4 regions of the Ruegeria sp. C5 genome follow, and region 3 is predicted to be linked to each of the others. Evidence: riboswitches for the same ligand, from Rfam matches in the RefSeq annotation. Region 3 holds a riboswitch; each other region holds the start of a gene.
What was found. Region 3 has a riboswitch for cobalamin ahead of ACR0AW_RS20665 (hypothetical protein). Riboswitches for the same ligand answer to the same signal wherever they lie in the genome.
Positions count from the first base shown of each region.

Region 1: another riboswitch for cobalamin. It lies ahead of ACR0AW_RS08855 (DUF1636 family protein); the one in region 3 lies ahead of ACR0AW_RS20665 (hypothetical protein).
Region 2: another riboswitch for cobalamin. It lies ahead of ACR0AW_RS14210 (DUF1636 family protein); the one in region 3 lies ahead of ACR0AW_RS20665 (hypothetical protein).
Region 4: another riboswitch for cobalamin. It lies ahead of ACR0AW_RS10580 (energy-coupling factor ABC transporter permease); the one in region 3 lies ahead of ACR0AW_RS20665 (hypothetical protein).

Region 1 is NZ_JBQFRX010000002.1:182,350-188,011, forward strand. Features, by position in the region: gene ACR0AW_RS08850 (catalase family protein) at 1-908, opposite strand, end outside; cobalamin riboswitch at 1,167-1,374, shown strand; gene ACR0AW_RS08855 (DUF1636 family protein) at 1,477-1,833, shown strand; gene ACR0AW_RS08860 (ABC transporter ATP-binding protein) at 1,830-2,615, shown strand; gene ACR0AW_RS08865 (ABC transporter substrate-binding protein) at 2,634-3,581, shown strand; gene ACR0AW_RS08870 (iron ABC transporter permease) at 3,583-4,596, shown strand; gene ACR0AW_RS08875 (LysR substrate-binding domain-containing protein) at 4,651-5,544, opposite strand.
Region 2 is NZ_JBQFRX010000003.1:537,773-543,434, forward strand. Features, by position in the region: gene cobN (cobaltochelatase subunit CobN) at 1-2,198, opposite strand, end outside; gene cobW (cobalamin biosynthesis protein CobW) at 2,204-3,259, opposite strand; gene ACR0AW_RS14210 (DUF1636 family protein) at 3,256-3,636, opposite strand; cobalamin riboswitch at 3,722-3,928, opposite strand; gene ACR0AW_RS14215 (NAD(P)-dependent oxidoreductase) at 4,034-5,020, shown strand; gene ACR0AW_RS14220 (glycosyltransferase family 2 protein) at 5,135-5,662, shown strand, end outside.
Region 3 is NZ_JBQFRX010000010.1:49,613-55,274, reverse strand. Features, by position in the region: gene ACR0AW_RS20675 (DNA polymerase III subunit gamma/tau) at 1-1,551, opposite strand, end outside; gene ACR0AW_RS20670 (phosphatase domain-containing protein) at 1,724-2,224, shown strand; gene ACR0AW_RS20665 (hypothetical protein) at 2,229-2,636, opposite strand; cobalamin riboswitch at 2,728-2,948, opposite strand; gene ACR0AW_RS20660 (alpha/beta fold hydrolase) at 3,070-3,927, shown strand; gene rsgA (ribosome small subunit-dependent GTPase A) at 3,964-4,992, opposite strand; RNA gene ffs (signal recognition particle sRNA small type) at 5,152-5,250, opposite strand; gene ACR0AW_RS20645 (bifunctional 2',3'-cyclic-nucleotide 2'-phosphodiesterase/3'-nucleotidase) at 5,289-5,662, opposite strand, start outside.
Region 4 is NZ_JBQFRX010000002.1:590,294-595,955, reverse strand. Features, by position in the region: gene ACR0AW_RS10590 (aminotransferase class V-fold PLP-dependent enzyme) at 1-942, opposite strand, end outside; gene ACR0AW_RS10585 (transglutaminase-like cysteine peptidase) at 1,200-1,439, shown strand; gene ACR0AW_RS10580 (energy-coupling factor ABC transporter permease) at 1,545-2,228, opposite strand; cobalamin riboswitch at 2,305-2,517, opposite strand; gene ACR0AW_RS10575 (L,D-transpeptidase) at 2,733-3,395, shown strand; gene ACR0AW_RS10570 (hypothetical protein) at 3,437-3,709, opposite strand; gene ACR0AW_RS10565 (MerR family transcriptional regulator) at 4,056-4,484, shown strand; partial or broken gene istA (IS21 family transposase) at 4,673-5,304, opposite strand.

The DNA.
Region 1 (5,662 bases), on a different contig from region 3:
ATATCCGCCACGGGCGTGACGGTATGATGGTACGGATCAAGAGGTGCATCTGGTTGCGGATCGCATGCCCACCGGATGCGATTGTCTAGCACATCGAATTCGTCGGCCGGGCGCGGGGGCTCAATCACACACAGCTCGAAGTGATTATCTCCATCGGCCACGTCTTGCCGCAAACACTGCCCGATCCCATCTGGGTCGTCTACCGGATGTGCCGGAATTTTTGGTTTAGCGCTGCGGGCTAGGTATCGGACTGTTAGATCGGGGCCCAGCCGATACGGTGTTGTCGACCAGAAATGGACCTCAAAAGGCGAGTGCATATAGTTCGAGGCAAAATCACTCGCGACGCGAAACTGACGCTTGCCTTCACGAGTGAGGAAGGCTCGAAATCCTGCGCGCAGCCCTTTGATGATCAACCTAAGGCTCCATTTTCGTCGCCCTTTGATCGCGTGCTGGACCGCTTGTAATGTGGCGACAAGCCTGCCCAATCGCTCATATTCATCGGGGACATAGCTGGGAAACACATCCTGATCGACCAATACAAAATCGAACTCGTCGCTGAGTTGTGTGGTCCCCAGATGTGCAAGTGCTTCGGCGTCGATCAGCTTGGGGCCTGGCACGTCAAAAAGCTTGATCGCCATCCCGTGGGCATCCGATTTCCGGTCATCCAGATGCGCGCCGTTGGAAAAGCGAAGTGCGGCTGTATAGTCTGCGGGCTGTTCAAACAGGCCGTGACGGAACTGTTCTGGTAGATCGTTTCTGACGGTGAATGTTGCAGCCACGCACCCGTGACTGCGCCCATGCTGAGCCCTTAAGCGATGGCCTTTCCACCGTGCAACGGCCTCGAGATTGTGGTCAATGACATCATCAACAATATCCGGCGGCAATGCGTTTTGCGAAACATGCGTCAAAGAACCGTCTCCTTGGATAAACCCAGGCAATGATCAAACAGGGGTAAGGCGCTGACAAAGCTAAACCTCTAAATTTGTTCAGCTTACCTCAGATTGTCTAATTTCCAAACACACCAACTATGGACAGCCGTGGCCAGACAAATTCGGCGCGCAGCCCAACCCATTCGGTTGGTGCTACGGACACGTGGTTGCCCGCGCTCGATCCTCGACCAGAGTTGGGCGCCTTCGACTTTATCATTGACGTGTCCGGTGTTCTCGGGCACTCAATCGATTGATGGTTCCCGGTGGTGTTGCCGCGGGATGAAAAGGGAATACGGTGAGGTTTGCCAAAAGGTGCCAATTCCGTAACTGCCCCCGCAACTGTAAGCGGTGAGCAAGGCCAAACAGCCACTGGTCCACAGGGTCGGGAAGGTTGGCCGAGCGCGGACCCGCAAGTCAGGAGACCTGCCATCAGATGTTTAACCAACTCGGGGCGGGGCGTCCTGGAAGGAGGCTTTGATGGCGCGTCAATCGCGTGTTTACATTGTCGGCAGCTTCCGCATGCGCTTGGAAACAAGTGGAGTGGACCATGCCAGATACGCCTGATCATTTCATTCTAGTCTGCGAAAGCTGCACTGAAGGGCTGCCCCTTGATGAAATTTGCGATGCGTTGACTGGGAAATTACATCGCAGTTTTGCGATCCGCGCGTCGTCTTGCATGGCAGGCTGCGATAGTCCCAGAACGGTTGGGTTCCAGGCCGTAGGAAAGGCGCAATACCTTTTTGGTGGCATTCAGACCGCGGATGAGGTGCAGGCGCTGGCTGAGTTTGCAGCGCAGTATCGTGAAAGCCCGGATGGCTGGACAAATGCCACTGATCGCCCGCAGGCGTTGTTCAATAAAACCCTCTCGCGCATGCCGCGGATCGAACAGGGGGCATCGCAATGACGTTGCCACCCTTTCTGATTGCCGAAAACCTTGAGTATTATGCCCTTACCGGAGATGTCCTGTTGCAGGGCGTCTCGTTCGAGTTGTACGAGGGTTCCATTCTAGCCATCGCCGGCCCGAACGGGGCGGGGAAAACGACGCTTCTCAATCTGTTGTGCGGCGCTGAGCCGCTGGCACTTGGTGATGTTCGGATCAAAGGACGCAGTCTGAAAAAGCTCACGGCCAAAGAGCGTGCGCGCATGATTGCAGTGGTAGGTCAGCAGGAACTGCCCGATGGACGCTTGGCGTTACGCGATTATGTTGCGCTGGGGCAAATACCCATCCGTGCGGACCGCTCTGCCGAAGGCCACGCGCAAGAGCTGGACCGGATTTTAGACCTGACCGGTCTCGCCAATCTCGCGGACAAGCGCATGGCCCAACTGTCCGGAGGCGAACGTCAGCGTGCCCATATCGCACGTGCTTTGGCGCAGAACCCTTCGTTGCTGTTTCTGGACGAACCGACCAACCATCTGGATCCTGATGCAAAAGGGCGGATGCTGTCTTTGGTCGCCGAGCTTGGGATCACCGTGGTCATGATCGTACACGATCTGGTCATGATCCCCGAATTCGCCACACACGTGGCGCTGATGAAATCGACCCGCATGATCGAGTTTGGATCGGTGGACAAGGTGCTGACACCCGAAAGAGTCCGCGAAACTTTTGGCGTTGATTTCCTCTGCTTTCTCCACGAAGGCCGCGTGATCCCGGCGCTTGATATTCGAAGAACCACAATCTCAACTTAGTCGAAGGAACACACTGAGATGAAATACATCTGGCCCGTGGCGTTGGCCACCGCCATGGCAAGCGGTGCTGCTGCGCAAGAAGTCACCGTAGACAACTGCGGCGAACCGCTGGTTTTTGATACCGCGCCCGAGCGCCTGGTTGTGCATGACATGAACATGACCGATATGGCTTTTGCATTGGGTCTGCAGGACAAGATCGTCGGCCTGACCGGCATCACCGGCTGGTACAAGACCAGCCCTGATTTTGATGCCCTGCGCGGCGACATCCCCGAGCTTGCGCCGAAATATCCGACCGTCGAAAACTTGGTGGCGGTTGAACCCGACCTGTTCTTTGCCGGTTGGTACTATGGCATGAAGCCGGGTGGTGATGTGACCCCAGATACATTGGAACCGTTCGGAATCAAGACCTTGGTTCTAACGGAAAGCTGTGTCCATCTGGACAAGGATCGCCCCGAAGCCAGCATGGATCTTCTGTTTGGCGATGTGTTGCGCTTGGGCAAGGTGATGCAAGTCGAAGACAAGGCCGAGGCTCTGGTCTCGGGCTGGAAAGAGCAGCTGGCAGCGATCGAAGCCAAGACTGCTGAACTGCCCAAGCCCCGCGTCTTTCTTCTGGATGGTCCTGCAGATGCTCCGTTTACCGCCGGTAAATTCGCGATTCCCGACGCGATGATCACAGCCGCCGGTGGTGAAAACGTCACTCATGACATGGACACGAGCTGGGGCCGCACTTCGTGGGAGGCCGTTGCTGCATCGAACCCGGAATTCCTGGTTTTGTTGGATTATCAGACCGGCAATGGTGCCGAGGACACCTTCAAGTTCCTGCAGGAACATCCCGTCATGTCGCAGACTGATGCCGTCAAGAACGAACGCTGGATCGGATTGCGCTACGAAGAGCTAACGCCGGGACCGGCAAATATCGAAGCGATCTCGAAGATGGCGCGCGCGATGCATTCGGGTCAGAGCTAATATGGGCCGACTGGGCCTGACGTTGTTGCTGGGGGCGGTCGTTCTGACCGCCCTTTTGCTGATTTCCACGATCTACGGCACAACCTCGATTCCTTTGTCCGACACCTTCACCGCGATATTGCGCGGTACCGGGTTGCAGGACGGAGAGATGTCGCCGCTGCATAGGATCGTATTCGACCTGCGATTGCCCCGCGCGTTGTTTGCAGCCGTGATCGGTGCTGGGCTGGGCATCGTTGGCGTGGTGCTGCAAACGACCACACGTAATGACCTTGCCGATCCATTTCTGTTCGGCCTGTCCTCGGGTGCGGCAGCGGGGGCGGTGTTTGTAATTACCGTGACCGGAGATATTCTGGGTTTCTGGACTCTGCCTCTGGCTGCCTTTTGCGGCGGTCTTGTGGCGTCGGGCATCGTGCTGGCGCTGGTTCATGGGCTTCGCACCAGCGCACCGGAAAAGCTGATCCTTGCGGGTCTGGCTGTGTCGTTTTTGTTTTCGGCCATAACCAACTATCTGATTTTCGCCGGCGATAGCCGCGCCGCCCATTCTGTCATCTTCTGGATGCTGGGGGGGCTGGGCCTGGCCCGTTGGGAGACGTTCCCGCTGGTGTGCATCGGTCTGCTGCTGATCCTGAGCTATTCGCTTTATCGCAGCCGCTGGTTGGATGCGCTGCTGACCGGGGATTTGACTGCCGCTACTCTGGGTGTGCCGGTTCGGGGTCTGCGGTTCAGCATGTTTTTCACCGCAGCGTTGGCAACGGCCGTGTTTGTTTCCGTAGCCGGGGTGATTGGTTTTGTCGGTCTGATGGTGCCGCATATTGCACGCGGGATCGCAGGTCCCCTGCACAAAAACCTTCTACCTACCGCCGCTATGGTTGGTGCTGCCTTGTTGACCGGCTCTGACATTCTCAGCAGGCTTATGCTGGCTCCGCAGGAATTGCCGGTGGGGATCGTCACAACTTCAATCGGATCGGTGTTTGTATTCTTGCTTTTATTCAGGACTGCGAGAAATCAACGGTAAGGCCCTCGATCTTCGCTCACAAGATATTTCGTCCTGATCAGGTCTGAGCCGAGTTTAAACCTTTCCGTCAGCCGCTTGGCCGAGCCACTTGAACACAAGCTTGGCGCGGTCGGATGAGGTGTTGTGTAGTTTCACGTAGAAATCCAGTTGCGATGAGATGGTTTGCGGCAACAGTCTGACCAGTTTTCCGGATGCGGTCAGCTCCGAGGTCAGTCCCTCCCATCCCAGCACTGCGCCCATATCGTCCTGAGCGGCCTGAAGCGCGATCGTGTAATTGTTGACCCGATGCGCGGAATTCAGCGGGCCTTCATAGCCGAGTTTCTGGGTCCAGGCACGCCAGTCGGTCCAGCCGGTATCCGGAGCGTCGAGATGAATGAGGGGGACCCTGGCAATATCTTCAACGCGTTCGATGGGATTTTGTTGCGCAAACCTTGGGCTGCAAAGCGCCATAATCTTGTCGTGAAATAGTGTCTTGAAGATGCCCGTTTCGCGACTGGAATCGCCGTAATGGATACTTAGGTCGCATTTTGACGTGTCGATGCCGAGGTCAGTCACGACCTGCGTCACGGAAACGTGCCCGTATTGCTTCCAGAACTGCGCAAGGCGCGGGGTGAGCCAAAGTGAACTGACAGCCGTGGTTGAGCGGATCGTCACACCTTTTCTGTCATATTGACGCCGCAACTGCCCAAGTGCTTCGCTGATGCCTTCCAGACCACGTTGAAGGGCAACAAGAAGATAAGCGCCGCTTTCAGTAAGTTCCACGCCGCGATGATGGCGCAGAAACAGCGCGCATTGCAGCTCGTTCTCCAGCGCTTTGACCTGATGGCTGATTGCGGCCGGCGTGACGTTCAGCTCTTCTGCGGCGGTCTTGAAGCTTACATGCCGCGCAGCAGCCTCAAAGCTGATAAGTGAACTTACAGGTGGAAGATCGTAGGGCCTGTTGAGCAAGGTGATTTGACCTGTGATGGTTTGTACATCCAATATTATATAAGCACTATCCGAAGATCAGGCTTAGCTGATCTTATTCAAAGTGAATCTTTTTGCAATTGCCCGCCAGCGGTTCACG
Region 2 (5,662 bases), on a different contig from region 3:
TAAAGATTCCGCCCGGTCGGCAAAACATCCGTACGCCCGCGATAGGGGGAACCGGACGGCCCGGCCTCGATCCGTTTGCCCGCTAAAGCGTCAATCAGGGCAGAGCGTTCAGCTTGGGCTGAGTGGGCAGCGTCGAAATTGCCCGTCTCATCGGGGACGCGCCCAAAGATATGCAGCCCATCACCGAACTGGCTTTCCTTGATGTCGCAGACAAATCGGTCAATGCGCGTGATCGCCTCGGCGGTGCAGGTTGCCTGATCGAGGCCAAGGTCGTTTTCCAACCCGATCGCCTGCGCCTCGTCCCGGATATCTTCCTGCAGGCGGTCACGGCGTTTGGGGTCGAGGCCATCCGCATTCGAGAACTCGTCCAACAGCGATTCCAGCCGCACCATGCGATCTGGTGTGCCGCTTTCCTTCATCGGGGGGGGGATATGGCCCAACGTGACCGCCCCGATCCGACGCTTGGCCTGCGCGGCCTCGCCGGGGTCGTTGACAATGAAGGGGTAGATCACCGGCAGATCGCCGATTAACGCCTCGGGCCAACATTCGTTGCACAAGGCGACTGATTTTCCCGGCAACCATTCCAGCGTGCCATGCGCGCCGATATGGATCAGCGCATCCGCGCCCAATCCTTTGCGTAACCAAAGGTAAAAGGCGACGTAGGCGTGGCGCGGTGTGCGCGACAGATCGTGATAGTCATCATCGCGCAGTTCGGGTGTGCCGCGCTCGGGCTGCAGCGCGATCAGAGCCTTTCCGCGACGCAGCGCAGCGAAGTAGAACGCGCCATTTGTGAAAGCAGGGTCGTCTTCGGGAGTGCCCCAAACCTTATTGAGATCGGCGCGGAGTGTTTCCGGCAGCGCCGCCAGCGCCACCTGATAATCCTCTAGCGGCCATGAAATCCGGGCATCAAGAAGAGTTTCAGCAATCGGCTCGGCAGGCGCGGTGTCATACCCTTCGCCTTGCAGATCGAGCAACATTGCCTCAGCCGAGGCCAGCGCATCCAGACCCACTGCATGTGCCATCTGCCAGTCTTTGCCGGGATAGGTCGATAGTACCAGCGCCGGAACCTGCTCCGCTTTGGGTTTGTCGTGAAGGTTCAGCCAGCCGGAGATGCGGTTGATGATGGCTTCGATCCGTTCGGGTTCAGCCCGATGAGCGAAGCGAGAATACTCGAGATGCGGGTCGCGTTTGCCCGGCTCTTTGAAGGATACGATGCCCGCGTTGATCCGCCCGTCCACTTCCGGAAGGACCACATGCATGGCAAGATCAGCTGGTGAAAGGCCACGTTCCGCTTCGGCCCACGCTTTGCGGCGTGAGGTGGCCAGCGCCACCTGAAAGACCGGCACCTCTGCCACATCGAGAGGTGAGGTGCCTGATGCGCCCTTGCCTGAGAATGAGGTGGCGTTGATGATCGCCGAAGGCTTCAGCGCTACAATAGTCTCGCGCAGCCAATCGGCGACATTTGGTGCTTTGAGCGACGGGGCAAACAGGCCGACGGCCTCAAAACCTCGCGCGCGCAAGCTGCGGATCAGCGCTGCGATTGGGGCTGTGTCCGCCGAGGTCAGATAAGCACGATAGAAGGTTACGATGATACGTTTCGCATCACCGGGCAGAGCGTTTTCTGTAGGGATCACGCCGTGATCTGGGCACCAGGCGCCGCATTCAGGGATGGTCTTCGCGCCCATGACCGGACCTGCATACAACCCCGCAGCCAGTGCCATCTGCGCCAGAGCGGCCTGCGCCGCGACCTCACCGCCGGTGTCGCACAGATGCGCCAGCCGCCGCAGGGTCGAGACAGGCAGGGTAGAGTAATCATCCAGCCGCGTATCCTCGCGACCGTCTGCGGGCAGCACGGCCAGTGCAATCCCTTTGGCCTGCGCCAGCGCCAGAACCTGCTGCAAGCCGTACGCCCAATAGGGCACTCCACCGATCAGACGGATCAGGATGCCCTTTGCGCTCTCCAGTGTCTGCTCGACATATGTGTCGACTGAGAGGGGATGCTTCAGCGCCGTCAGATTGGCCAGCCGCATCGTTGGCATGCGTCCTTCAGGCCCACCTCCACGATGCCATCCCGCCGCGAAAGCGCCAAGGTCACTGTCGGAAAAGGACAGCACCACCAGGTCCGCCGGGCTCTGACCCAGATCGGTCGGGGTCTCGGTTTCTTCGAGCCCATGGCTTTCGCGGAAGACGACGTGCATAGGTCTTACTCGGCAGCCTCGGTTACACCCACGAGGATATCCCGGATCTCGGCCTCTTTGATATCGTCATGCTCGGCAATGACCACAAGGCGCGAGCGACGGTCTTCGCCGGGCTCCCACAGGCGGTCATATTGGTGACGCACGCGCGCACCGACGGCCTGAACCAGTAGGCGCATGGGCTTGCCCTGAACGGCGGCATAGCCTTTGACGCGCAGGATATTCAACTCGTTGGCCAATCGTTCAATCTTGGCGACCAGATCAATCGGATCGGTTTGCTCGGGCAGTTCAACGATGATGCTTTCGAAATCGTCATGCTCGTGATCGTGATGGCCGTCGTGATGGCTGGGACGCGCGTCCATGTCATCCTCGGCCGCGGCTTCTAGACCCAGCACGACGCGGACGTCCACGGCACCCTCGGCCACTTCGACCACGGGCATGGGGCGGGGCGCTTCGGCGGCGATGATCTCTTTCGCTTTCGCAACGCCTTCCGGGCCAGCCAGATCGGGCTTGGTCAGCAGAATGATGTCGGCGCAGGAAATCTGATCCTCGAACACCTCGGACAAGGGCGTTTCATGATCAATCGAGTCATCTGCCATGCGTTGCGCATCCACCGCCTCGACATTCGGAGCGAACCGACCAGCGGCCACGGCCTCGGCATCGGCCAGAGCAATCACGCCATCGACGGTAATTTTCGAGCGGATATCGGGCCAGTCGAACGCCTTCAGCAGCGGTTTTGGCAGGGCAAGACCGGAGGTTTCGATCAGGATGTGATCGGGGCGCGGCTCTAGTGCCATCAGGGCTTCAATGGTCGGGATGAAATCATCGGCCACGGTGCAGCAGATGCAACCATTGGCCAGTTCCATGATGTTTTCCGCCGGGCAATCAGGAATGGCGCAGGACTTCAGGATATCGCCATCGACGCCGACATCGCCGAATTCGTTGACGACCACCGCCAGACGCTTGCCCTGCGGGTTCTGCATCAGATGGCGCACCAGTGTGGTTTTGCCCGAGCCCAAAAAGCCGGTGATCACAGTGACGGGGAGTTTCTCGAGATTGCTCATTTCAGGGCTCCAATCGGGGGAATGCGGGCCGCACAGTTTTTGCGGAAATGTTCGGGACGTTCGCGCCATTTGACCAAACCGTCCTCGGTGGCGAGGTATTTGGCTGCGCCTTCGACGATGGTTTCAACATGGTCGATCTCGTTCAGATGCTCATACACGAAAGTCCAGCGATCCGGTCCTCCGCGTAGCACGATCGAGCAGCCTTCATCGCAATTCGACAGGCATTCCACAGCTTTCAAGGTAATGCCTTCGGGCAGGCCCGCCTGTTCAAGCGCCTTGTGCAGCAACGTGCCGGGGCGCTGGGCGTCATCCTCGACAGGCAGCCCGCGACGGCAGGTAGTGCAAACCAGCAGTTCGACCGGTGCGGTCTCGGTCATGTCTCTCATCCCCCCAAATCCTCTTCGTGGGGGACGGGGTTTCATGCGGGCCGATCACAGCCCCACACCGGAACACCCCGTCCGGTTTCATCTTCGGGCGTTGGCAGGTCTCCCGGCTTGCGGATGTCAGAGGAGGCCTCTGTCGGATGTCCCGCCTTCCCGGCCATACTGCCAGTGGCTTTGGGCACCCTCTCCGGTCACGGTCGCGGGGGCGGCTGCGTTTGACGGCAAAAACCGCTGACGCATTCCCTTTTCATCTGCTCTCGCAGACACCAACGAAAGGGACATGCGGCAGGGCAGGGTTGCTTGTCAAGCGAGTCGCGCCGATCCGTGAAAAAGCGGATAAAAAGCGACCTGTCGGGGTCGCTGGGCGGCATGATACTTCTGCAACGACGTGCTGGCATGGCAGCAAGATGCGAACAGGAGGATACCGCGCATGAAAGTAGGGTTTATCGGGCTGGGGAATGTAGGGGGCAAGCTATCTGGATCGCTGCTACGAAACGGTATCGATCTGACGGTTCATGACCTGAACCCGGATCTGGTGACCGAATTCGTCGCCAAGGGTGCCAAAGCCGCCAAAAGTCCGGCGCAGCTGATGCGTGATTGCGATGCGGTGATAACCTGTTTGCCTTCTCCTGCGGCCTCGGATGCGGTGATGCAGGAAATGTTGCCAGAGGTCGGCCCTGGCAAAATCTGGATGGAAATGTCGACCACCGATGAAGCCGAAGTCAAACGCCTTGGCGCAATGGTCATTGAACGAGGCGGGGCTGCAGTGGATTGCCCGGTTTCCGGCGGATGTCACCGGGCAGCGACGGGTAATATCTCGATCTTCGCAGGCTGTGATCGTGAGACTTTTGAACGTATCCTGCCATTCCTGACCACCATGGGGCGGCGCATTTTGCACACGGGCGATCTGGGCTCGGCCTCTGTTCTGAAGGTGTTGACCAATTATCTGGCTACCGCCAACCTGATCACCTGCGCCGAGGCATTGGTGACAGCCAAGGCCGCCGGCATGGACCTTGGAACCACCTATGAGGCGATTAAGATATCGTCAGGCACATCCTTCGTGCACGAGACCGAAAGTCAGGTCATCCTGAACGGCTCGCGCGATATTTCCTTCACCATGGACCTGGTGAAAAAAGATATCGGTCTGTTTCAGGAGGTCGCCGACCGTGCCGGAGTTCCTCTTGAGATAAACCCATTGATGATCAAGATTTTCGAAGATGGCATCGCGCGATATGGTGAGCGTGAATTGTCCCCGAACATCATCAGGCGGCTAGAGGACGCGACCGGACTGGAGATCCAGGCGCCAGGGTTCCCAACCGAGATGCTGGACGACGAGCCAGAAGAACCGGGTTATGAGGTGATCCCACAGAATCGGTAGATAGATTAATCGGCAAGCATTGCGGCTGTCTGGCGACCTGGTTGGACAAAATTCTGGTGCTATTCTAAATAGGTCGACAGGAGTCCGACACCGGCACAGGCAAGAGAACAACTTATGACGAATGAGACCTTTCTCATCGTAACAACGATGAAAAACGAAGGGCCTTTCATGATCGATTGGGTGGCCTACAACCACGCAATCGGTTTTGATGACATTCTGATTTATACCAATGATTGCGCTGATGGTACCGATGCCATGGGTGACCGGTTGCAAGTGCTTGGCTGGGCTCACCACCAACGAAACAGACTGGGTCCGCGCGCTGCGCCTCAGGTTCGTGCATTTTCGCTTGCGCGGAATCACCCAAGCTATCTGTCTTCGGATTGGATTCTCAGTTTGGATGTGGACGAGTATATCAATATCCGTTTGCCCAATAGTGATATAAGAAGCCTCGTTGAGGCCAGCGGCGTGGCGGACGCGATCTCGATCTGCTGGCGCATGTTCGGAAACGCGGGTCAGAACGATTTCGTTGATCGACCCGTACCTGAGACTTTCTTTCTGGCCGCCACCGAAGACGGCTATCCGCATCATCGGACCAAAGGGTTCAAAACGCTGTTCCGCAACAACGGAAAATTCAGCCGTTTT
Region 3 (5,662 bases):
GCCCTCAGCGACAATAGAAACGGCCCACCGGTTGCCTGTCCAACGCTGCAGCGACGCGCCCAATCGTTGTGACAGGTCGGTCGGGGCGTTGTCGGTTGGGGCGAACTCGATCCTGCCCGGTTGGTAGGATACCAGACGCACGCCGTTTTCGACCTCGACCAACAACTTCACGTCCCGGTTGGCTCGGATCAGTTCAACCACATGTTCAAATGTTGGATAGCGTGCCAGCGCTGCCTGCACATCTTGGGCCAGCGCGGCTGTTGGCCCGCCTGCGTTGCCGCCGATTCCCGATGCGGCATAGGCCGGTCGGGCCACAGCCTGTGGCGCGGAAAGAGCATGTCCAGGCGCCCCGATTCCCTTGCCGGGGCCACCATTGGGCGGCGGAGGCGTATCTTGCAGACGCTTGATCAGCTCCTCCGGGCTAGGCAAGTCGGCCACATGGGTCAGGCGGATCACGGCCATTTCCGCAGCCATCATTGCGTTGGGTGCGGCGGAAACTTCCTCAAGCGCTTTCAGCAGCATTTGCCACATGCGTGTAAGGACTCGCATGGGCAGAGCCTCGGCCATTTGTTGACCTCGGGCGCGTTCGTCGGGGGAAACGGTGGGATCTTCGGCGGCATCCGGGGTGATCTTGACCACCGAAACCCAATGCGTGATTTCAGCCAGATCGCGTAAGACGGCGAGTGGATCAGCCCCTTCGGCATATTGCCCGCTCAGCTCGGTCAACGCGCCTGCAGCATCGCCGCGCAGGATCATATCCATCAGATCCAGCACCCGGCCCCGATCGGCCAGCCCCAGCATCGCGCGCACCTGATCCGCGCTGGTTTCACCGGCCCCGTGCGAGATCGCCTGATCCAGCAGTGAGGTCGCATCCCGCGCTGATCCTTCGGCAGCCCGGGTGATCAACGATAACGCATCCTCGGCAATCTGCGCCCCTTCGGCATCTGCAATTTTGCGCAGCAGTCCGATCATATCCTCCGGCTCGATCCGGCGCAGATCAAAGCGCTGGCAACGGGACAGGACGGTTACCGGGACCTTGCGAATCTCGGTGGTGGCAAAGATGAACTTCACGTGTTCGGGGGGTTCTTCCAGCGTCTTGAGCAGCGCGTTGAAAGCGCTGGTCGACAGCATGTGAACCTCGTCGATGATATAGATCTTGTAGCGCGCAGACGCAGCGCGATAGCGGACGCTGTCTATGATCTCGCGGATGTCATTGACACCGGTGCGGCTGGCGGCGTCCATCTCCATCACATCGACATGGCGGCCCTCCATGATGGCTACGCAGTGTTCACATTGACCGCAGGGTTCGGTGGTAGGGCCGCCGCTGCCATCGGGACCGATGCAGTTCATACCCTTGGCGATGATCCGGGCGGTCGTCGTCTTACCGGTGCCGCGGATGCCGGTCATGATAAAGGCCTGCGCGATCCGATCCGCTTCGAATGCGTTTTTCAGGGTACGCACCATGGCGTCCTGACCGACTAGATCGGCAAAGGTTTCGGGGCGGTATTTGCGGGCAAGAACCTGGTAGGCGGGGTTGGGCGTCTCGGTCATGTCTGCTCTGTCGGATTCGCGTTACGCCGCAGCGTAGAGGCCCCCGCCGCCCGCGTCCACAGCCAGCCGGGACGATTTTCATTTTGGAATGCGTGGGTATGCGGCTAAAATCCACTCTATTCTATTTACTGGACCAGTATGTTGTTGGGTGAAGTTTGTTTGGGGGGAGATTATGTCGCAACTGGTGGTTTATGCGTTGCAGGTTGGCGGAGGCACCTTGGCCTTGTCCTCGATGCCTGGGCGTGGAGGAACGTATACAGAAGACCTTGATCTTATCGCAGACTGGAAGCCCGGGCTTGTGATCTCGATGACGACTGAGGTCGAGATGATTCAGGATGGTGCGCGGAATTTTGGCGCTGATATTCAGGGGCGTGCCAGCAGATGGGTGCATTTGCCGATCGAAGATTTTGGCACGCCACCCAAAGAGATTTTGGACCGCTGGCCCCGCGTTGGCGCGACCGCACGTCAGGCGTTGTCAGGTGGTGGCCGTGTACTAGTGCATTGCCGTGGTGGCTGTGGCCGATCCGGGATGGTGGTTCTGCGTCTGATGGTTGAATGCGGTGAACGGCCTGAGGCGGCATTGAAGCGATTGCGTACGGTGCGTCCTTGCGCAGTCGAGACAAATGCCCAGATGCTTTGGGCCGTTGAACCGGCCCGTGTTCAAGCCGTTTGACGGCTTAGACACCAACATGTGGCGAGATTTCGCCACCGTTGTGCTGCACCAGAAGCGAAGCCTCAAGCATGGCGCAAGGAGGATTCCTTAGCAGGTCTGCGGGTAGGCTGCGGTACTCGGTTCCGAACATCATGTCTGCGTAGTCATCCAGCCGGCCGGTATCGATTTCAGGATCGGTTCCGCAGAATACACGTATCTGGTCGCATTGGGCGCGAAAGCGGGCGGTGCATCCTTCCGGGCAGTGCGACAGATCTATGGTGCCTTCAATCTCAAACTCAGTTTTCGTGACCGGTTTTGTGGCGGACATGGTCTGCGTCAGAGCCCGCGCCATCTGTGCCAATGCGGGGCAGGGCGCGCCAGTACGTTGGCACACGGTCGCCGCGAATTCGTGTGTTTTGGTCTTCCAGATCATCAATGCGCCCTCCGCGCGCAAGGCGAGGGCGTGGCACAGGTTGGTCGTTGCGGAGCACGATCAAACCCGTCCCGGACACCCCGCCCGAGTTTCGGTTCTACATCCGATGGCAGGTCTCCTGACTTGCGGGTCATCGCTTTGCCGACCTTCCCAGCCTTCAAGGCCAGTGGTATCTCGGCATTGCTCTCCGCTTACAGTTGCGGGGGCAGTCTCGGACTAGGTTCTTTCCGGATTTATTCGGGCAGAACCGCACCGTGTTCCCTTTTCATCCCGGCCCGATTGGGCGCGAGAACCATCGCGACATGGCTAGCGGCTGCGCCGTGCCCGAGTCAAGAAAATTGCGTCAGGCAAGTGACGTATGGTCCAGTCACGTCAACCTTGACTTGAGGCGCTTCGGGTGAACTGATCAGTTCAGTCGGTATTAGAGGGCACCATGTTGGACACGCAGCAGGCGGTTGTGACCGAGGATTTTCAAATCCCGTCCGGCCCGGCAATGTTGTCGGCGCGGCTTTACCGTCCGGTTGCCGACCCCGAAAAGGTGGTCGTCATAAACGGTGCGACTGGGGTGCCGAGGGATTACTATCAGTACTTCGCCCGATGGCTCGCCGAAGAACAGGGCATGGCCTGCCTGACTTACGATTACCGGGATTTTGGTCACTCTTTGGTGGGTTCGCAAAAGCGGTCAAATGTCACCATGGCCGATTGGGCGTTGATCGACATTCCAGCCGCCCGGGCCGAGATGCGCCGACGGTTTCCGCAGGCCAAGCTATGGAGCATCGGTCATTCCTTGGGCGGAATGTTTGGCCCGATCCAACCCGATATCGATCAGATTGACAGGATGATCTGTGTCTGTTCGGGTCTGGTAACGCTGGCGGATCACCCTTGGCCTTATCGCGCTTTGGCGGCGTTGTTCTGGTATGGTCACGCGCCGCTGGTGGTCAAGGCGCTTGGCTACCTGCCCGGGCGGTTGGTCGGGTTTGGATCGGACCTGCCTGCCCAAGTCTATTGGCAATGGCGCAAATGGTGCACCGCCCCCAAAAGCTATGTGCCAGAGATCGGCACGACACTGCCCGCCGCCCGCTGGAAAGACTTGGGCAAACGTGTCGATCTGTTTACCTTCGCAGATGATGAAATGGTGCCGCCGGATGCTGTCTGGCGTCTTGCCGATCTCTATGGACCCAAAGCCGGGCGCCATCTGCTTGCACCAAGCGAATTCGGAGTGTCCAAGATCGGCCATATCGGTGCATTCGCAAGACGGAATGCGGCAGTCTGGCCTAGGCTGATCGCCTGATAGCGCTGGGCACCGGTAGGTCGGTGCCCAGCTTCGTTATAGCCCTTTACGGGATTTTTTCTCGTGCATCACGCTGCGCACCATCTTGCCGAAAGCCTTGTCACGGGCGCGGGCCTGCGCCACCGAAGCGGAATTGTGTTGGTCTTCGCGCCGCAGCTTGCGCCAGCGGTCCAGCCGCGCGGGATCAAGCGTACCAGCGTCGATTGCCGCCTGCACCGCACATCCGGGCTCAGACTCGTGCTGACAATCCGAGAAGCGGCAATCCAGGCTGAGGTCTGAGATGTCCGAAAATACCTCATCCAACCCCTCCTGCGCATCCAGCAGACGCAACGCGCGCATGCCGGGCGTATCGATCAGCCAGCCGCCATTGCGCATGCGATGCAAGGCGCGTGCAGTTGTTGTGTGCCTGCCGCGCGCATCGTCTTCGCGAATACCTGCGGTGGCCTGATCCTGCCCCGTCATCCCGTTGGCGAGCGTCGTTTTCCCAACGCCGGATGATCCAAGCAAGGCGCTGGTTTGTCCTTTCGGACACCACGACAGAACTTGTTCGAGATCGCCGTGATCCAGCGCGTTGACCGCAAGTACCGTCAGAAACGGGGCGAGCGATTGGGCTTGATCTACATAAAGGCTCGGATCATCGCACATGTCCGATTTGGTCAGAACGACCACCGGATAGCAGCCTGCCTGATGCGCCAGCGCAAGATACCGCTCCAATCGTGGCATATTGAAATCGGCGTTGCAGGAACTGACGATGAACAGCACATCAACATTTGCAGCAATCAGCTGCGCCGCTGCCCCTGTACCTGCGGCCCGGCGCTGCAGCAGGCTGCGCCGGTCCAGCACTCGGCGTATGCGTTTGTTTTCATCCGCCAGAACCCAATCCCCAACGGCATATGCGCCGGTTGATTGATCCAGAGATAACAAAGGCGATTCACCTTCAGGGCTCAGCCCGATCAGTCGATCCCGGTGTACGGCCGAGATGCGATACGGAAGAAGTGACGGATCAGCCGTATGCTGAGCCGCGAAATGAGAGGACCATCCGAGGTCCGAAAAGGAAAGTAACATTGGTCTGCCTGTGATCAGAAACAGCAATCCCGTCGAATGGCAATCGCGCATCCGCCGGCGACGTGTTCAGGCAATCAGTTGATCGGAAAGGATCAGAACCGGTCTGCCCGAAGGGTTTTTGCTACAATCATAAACGCCCTCCTGCGGCTGATAGGTTCTAAGTGAGAGGTTGGACATCGACCCAAGCGGGGCTCGTTGTGGCTGCTTCCTTCCGGACCTGACCAGGTTGGCGAGGCGCTCGCCCGCGCCAACCTCTCAAAGCCGATATAGGTGCATCCCCTGAAAATGGCAACCCGTCAGAAGGTCAGATGAATGCGCATGAAACCATCCGCATAGTCGGGCAGAATGCGTGGATGATACTCAGCAAGCTCTGCAACATGGTGTAGCGCGCGTGGCCCCGTTGTCAGGATCGCGCCCTGCCTTTGGTTTGGTACAAAAGAAAAGGGGCGCGGTGCATGCGCGAGTGGGTCGGCGGGCAATGTGCCCGCGACGTATTTGCATAGAATATCCTGTATGCTGATCTGAGGCAGGTCAATCATACGGGCTTGTCGCGCAATTGGAAAATGACCACCGCCATTGGCGCGGTAGTTATTGGTGGCGACAAGGAAACTCTGGTCAGGCGCAATCGGCTGCCCATCGAATTCCAGGTTGCGTATGCGGGAAAATGCCG
Region 4 (5,662 bases), on a different contig from region 3:
CGCATCAGTCAACGCTTTTTCCTGCTCATGGATCGCCTCTCCGGCAGCGACGAATTTTGCGCGCCGGTCGGTGGCGTCGCTGACCTGTGCGCCCAGCCATTCGAAATAGCTGATTACGTCAGACATTGTAGCGTAAGAGCCGGTATCACGCGTCCCCATTTCCCAATTGTCGGCGGGGCCGTCGATCAAGCTGTTATGTGGCAGCTTGGTCAGCCGGTCAGAAATCCAGGCCACCCCGTAACCATGGCGCGAGAACACCTTGTAAGGCGAGATCACATAGCCATCGACATCATAGGCGGTCAGGTCGATCCGGCCATGCGCGGCGTGCTGGATACCGTCGATTATGATGAAGCAATTGGGCGCAACGGCGCGGATCTCGGCAGCCACAGCCGCTACATCCACGCCCATACCGGTCACCGGCGAGGTGTGCACGATAGTCGCAACCTTTGTGTCCGGCGTTACCTGCGCCGCATAAGCATCTGCGGTGACGGTGCCTGTGGCGTCGTCATGGACCACCAGAACATGATCTTGCCCGGCCACCCCGGCCCAACGCGCGCAAGCGCTTCGGGTCGCGGGATGTTCCAGCGTTGTGCCAAGCACCCGACCGGTGCCTGTGCCCAGACAGGCGTTCATTATCAAACGAAACAGCAGCTCGGTCCCGCTTTCGCCGACAAAGAACTGGCCACCGGGGGCGTTCATGAACACGGCCATATCTTCTTTGGCCTTGTTGATTACCCGCACCAGTTCGTGACTTCCCGGGTTGTCGCGGCCCTGATTGTCAGGGATCGCAGCATAAGCCTGCGAGGTGCCCACAACCGAATTCAGCGTCAGCGCCCCACCCGCGTTTTCAAAGAAAATACGCGGTCCCTGCTGCGGGCAGTGGTCAACCTGCGCAAATCGGGCACGGATTTGTTCAAGCAATTCTGGAGTGATCTTGGTCATCGGGAACCATTCCTGCGAAAATGTCATTCTGGCAAGATATATGCGCCCTTTTGCAAAACTACTCACAAAAAAACTTGGGGCATTGTGGGTGGAAATTGAGACCATCGAGCCAAGAGAACTCAGCCACAAGAGCAATATGGTTCGCGAATTTCAATTTCGTCGGCCCGATCACACCCTCACGCATGCCTTCGCTTGGTTGAGAAACCGCTGGTCAGGCCGACGGTTTGTAACCTGAGCGTTGTTCTAGAGACATCGCCTTGCAAAAGAAATTTGATCTAATGCAGAACGGCTTGGACCCTGCGAAGCTACTGATTGCTACCGTCTTGGACACCAATCGCAGTGGCCATGCTGTTCTAGTTTGTCGCTCGAGTGATGGCGATTTGATTCTGGACAGTGTCACCAACAGGATCAAATCGTGGAAGGAAACGAGGTATCTTTTCCTACGAATACAGGACCCAAATCACCCTGATCGTTGGGTGCAGGTTTCTAGCTGCTAAAAACAATGTGGCGCGCCCTAGAGACGCGCCACAATAAAATTTTGGTCCTGCGACTACTGGTTGTTTCGCGGCAACCCAAGTTTAGGACACCGCTTCAAACTTTGGTCAAGCTTTCGCAGCGTTGTACAAACGCGGAGTCACCAGACCTGTACTGTTCAAACCGCGCATTGCCTTGGCTGCCGCAAGCACTGCCAGATCAGCAATCGGCTCAATGACAATTACCAGCATATAAGCGCCGCCAAAGGACAGAACCGACGCCATGGTTTCTGCGCCGAAACCCTGGCCGTAGAAGGCCCAGAACCCAACCCATGCGACTACTCCTCCCTGATACGTCGCACTTAGGGCAAGAGCTTGGCCATATTTGAGGTCAACATATGCTGTGCCGGGTGCGATGATGCGGCTGGCCAGTGCCTGTAGCGCAAATAGCGGCACCAGCAGAGTGGTCAGGTTGATGAAGTACTGCGGAAGATCGAACGGGGCAAAAAACACACCCTGAATCAGGAGACCAGCTGCCAATCCAAAAGCCGCGGGTGCAGCACCGAGAAGCAGAAACAGCGTCGACCCCAGGATGAAGTGGACTTCAGAGACACCAACCGGGAAATGCGGCAGGACTTCGAAGAAAAGGAAAACCCCAACGGTGGCGAGCACCGAGCGCATAACAAAAGATGCAGGTCCATTCGCACGCAATGTGGAAAACGTTTCTTTCGCTGCGTAAGTAGCCGCACCTGCGGCGGTAACATAGGAAAGCGCGATTTTGGCACCATTCACGATGCCCGGTTCGATATGCATGTTCTTTCTCCCTACCGCCTCACCCGGCGGCTTGTCAGGTTGAATCGACCGTAAGGCCGACAGGTTCAGTCTGGGCATAGCCCGGCGCTTTACGGCAGGTCTCCTGACTCGCGGGTGCTCGCTCCGCCAACCTTCCCGGTTCCATTACGAACCAGTGGTGTCTTGGCATCGCTCTCCGCTCACAGTTGCGGGGGCAGTTACGGAATTGGCGCCATTGAAAACACCGAACCGTATTCCCTTTTAATCCTTTTGGCTTCCGCCATCAGGAACCGAAAACAAATCACCGCTACAATGGCGGCTTCGCCTGTGTCAATTGTCTTTGCGACCTATTCCAATGTAAACTCGACCGAAGCAGGATTCACGCAACCGGTCACGTGATCAACTGGGTAAACCAAGCGTTACCTGAAACCTCTTGAAGCTCTAGCTGCTAGAGGCTTTAAGATTCGAATTAATTCGCGATAGTGCGATCCAAATACGTTAAACTTGTGAACCAGGACGAGACCTATGCTTACAAGGCGCCATTTCATTCAATCCACCACAGCGCTGTTCTCGGCGTCTGCGGCCAGTCCATTGATCGCCAAAACCTGGCCAACCGCATCGCAGAAGACCTATTGGGACAGTCAGGTCACGCCAATTGGTTACGATCCAATGACCTCAAATCCGTGGGGTGTTCACGACCGTTTTTTACCAAGACGCGTCGCGGCAAATGATGGTTTGGTTCCAGGTGACATCCATGTCGATGCCGTCGCACGATATCTTTATCATATCGAAGAAGGCGGGACCGCAATGCGCTATGGCGTAGCGATCGCGCGCGGGAACCTTTACGAGCCCGGCACCTATGTTATCCGCCGAAAGGTCGAATGGCCACACTGGACACCAACCGCTTCAATGATCGAGCGCAACCCCGAATACGCGGAATTCCGGAATGGCATGGAGCCCGGGCCGAATAATGCTCTCGGCTCTCGTGCCCTTTATCTATACGTTGGAGACCGAGACACATATCTCAGAATTCACGGCACGCCTGAGCCAAGAAGCATCGGCGGTCGCGCAAGTTCTGGATGTGTGCGAATGATCATGGCTCATATCAATGACCTCTACCCAAACGTGAAAACCGGCTCGACCGCTTTCCTATACTCTGCCGAAGATAGCGTCACAGCCCGCTCATGAATATTGGGCAGCGTACATGGACGTCGCTGCCCTCATTTCGATCAGGCGTCGCGCGCAATGCAGATCGGAGCGCCATTCGTCGCGCGCAATGGTACCAATGTCGTCTCGACGGGTCCGCTGTGCTCATACCAAAAGCAATTGTCTTCGGGCAGGAGGCGCGCTGTGGTCAAATCCTGCGCCGGCCCTGCCAGCGCTACGACCGAATCTGGCACGTTGCCTGGTTCAAGTGCTTTGCTTTTGGCCCCGGTGAACTGGGCTGAGCAACCAGCCGTAATCGAGACTAACGTGATGGAAATTGCGATCCGTTTCTGCATTGATCTGTTCCAAATTTTTTGCGTCATCTGCAATTAGATTGCATCCACACGGCCGGCCCGCAAGACGAAATGAACTAACAATATCGCAGGCAAAGAACCCGGATGAAAAAAATATAAAAGGTATTGAAGCTCTAGTCACTGTAGGAACTATTTACAAAGGACCATAGAGATTCTTGAGGTCCAATCATGTCATCCGATACCCAAAGCCACGACCATGGCCACGAAAACAAACATGGTCACCACGCATGCGGTAGCGGCTGGGTGTCACAGGCCCACCGGCCGGAAGGTGCTATTGTGCGGTGCCAACTCGAACCTACATAAGCTGTAACTTTGTAAGGAGACCCAGATGCTGACGATCGGAACGCTTGGAAAAAAGACCGGAACCAAGGTTCAGACTATCCGCTACTACGAGCAGATCGGACTTATGCCGGAACCGGGGCGCACCGAAGGTGGCCAGCGGCGTTATCGCCATACCGAACTGGATCGTCTGGCTTTTATCCGTCACGCCCGCCAACTGGGGTTTTCGCTTCAGGCAATACGCGAACTGCTTGATTTGTCCGACGATCCAGATCGCCCATGTCATGAAGCTGACAGTATTGCGCGCCGACAACTCAAACAGATTGAGCAAAGAATGGCACGGCTGGAAGCGTTACGGAACGAGCTGGAGCGCATGGTGCATGAAAGCTGTGTCGGCAACACCTCGGATTGTCGTGTTCTCGAAGTTCTACGCGATCATTCCGAATGTCTTACTGATCACGAAGAAATCGGCGCGTAACCCTGGGCAGCGTCGTTGCGAACTGGAATTAGCCCCTCGAAGCCATAGTCACTATAGCAATTACAAGTCTTTCAGAGTTGATTCGACGATAGACCAAATGCTGAACAGAGACCCGTTGCTAGCCGCCACACCTCTGCTTGATTTTGAAACACCCGCAATCTTGGGGCTTATAACGGAACGGCGCTGGTCCGATCTGCCTGTCGTTTTTGGCACTGCCTCTCAAGCCTGTCGTTGAAGGCATCCCTGGTTGGAAAGTTCGGGATCGGCACCATGAAATTGTGCCGGGAGTAACCACCAGCCCTTCAACGGATCCCTTGTTGTTGCCCGTACCAGGACGCCCGTTGCGGACCTGGATCACATAGTGGGACAGCATTTTGCTGAACAGCCGCGCACGCCTGCGAGTTCCGTCGGGCTCGATCTTTGCTACAAGGCACTGATCGTTATCGTACAGGATCGACCGCTGAACGGCCTCAAAGAACCTAAAGGCATGGACGTGCCCGTCCATCCAGGCCTCGGCAGCCGCCGCAGAATAGGCGCGGATGTAGCAGGCATCGCTATACGGTCGATCCAAGGCAAAGAAGTGAGCCTTCTGCTCAATGCCGCCGATCACCACCATTGCTTCGCCGAAATTGGCCTTGGCATAGCCGGATGCATGGTGAAGCGGTAAGAACATCTCGCGATGCTGTCGACCATGCTCCCGAACATAGTCCTTGATGATGGTGTAACCACCCTCGAAACCATGCTCATCGCGCTACTGCTCGAAGATCCGCTTGACCATATGCCGCTGTTTGCGCGGTCGCTGCCGATCCTCCGACAACCATTAATCTTGGAAAATGCGCGCCTTTCAAAGTGATCGTCACAGTTTGCTCCTGTCACGTCCCAGCCCGCGTTAACAGGACTGCGTCCGATCTGACAAGTGGGGGCAGAGTTTACGACAGAACCACCGCCTGTTCAGCCCAGGAAACTTGCGAAGAAGTATGTCACCGAAATCACATTCTCTTACTGCATGAAACTGCAGACCGACAGAATTAGTAATAGTAGTTATTAGTACATTTTGCGCACTACTCACACACGATGCTCTCTATTGTCGATCATTCAACCGATCGCCGCGCTTTCTCTGGCAAGCCACGGCACGTTCATACCAATCGTTGATAGGTACTCACCGCCACACCGTTGTA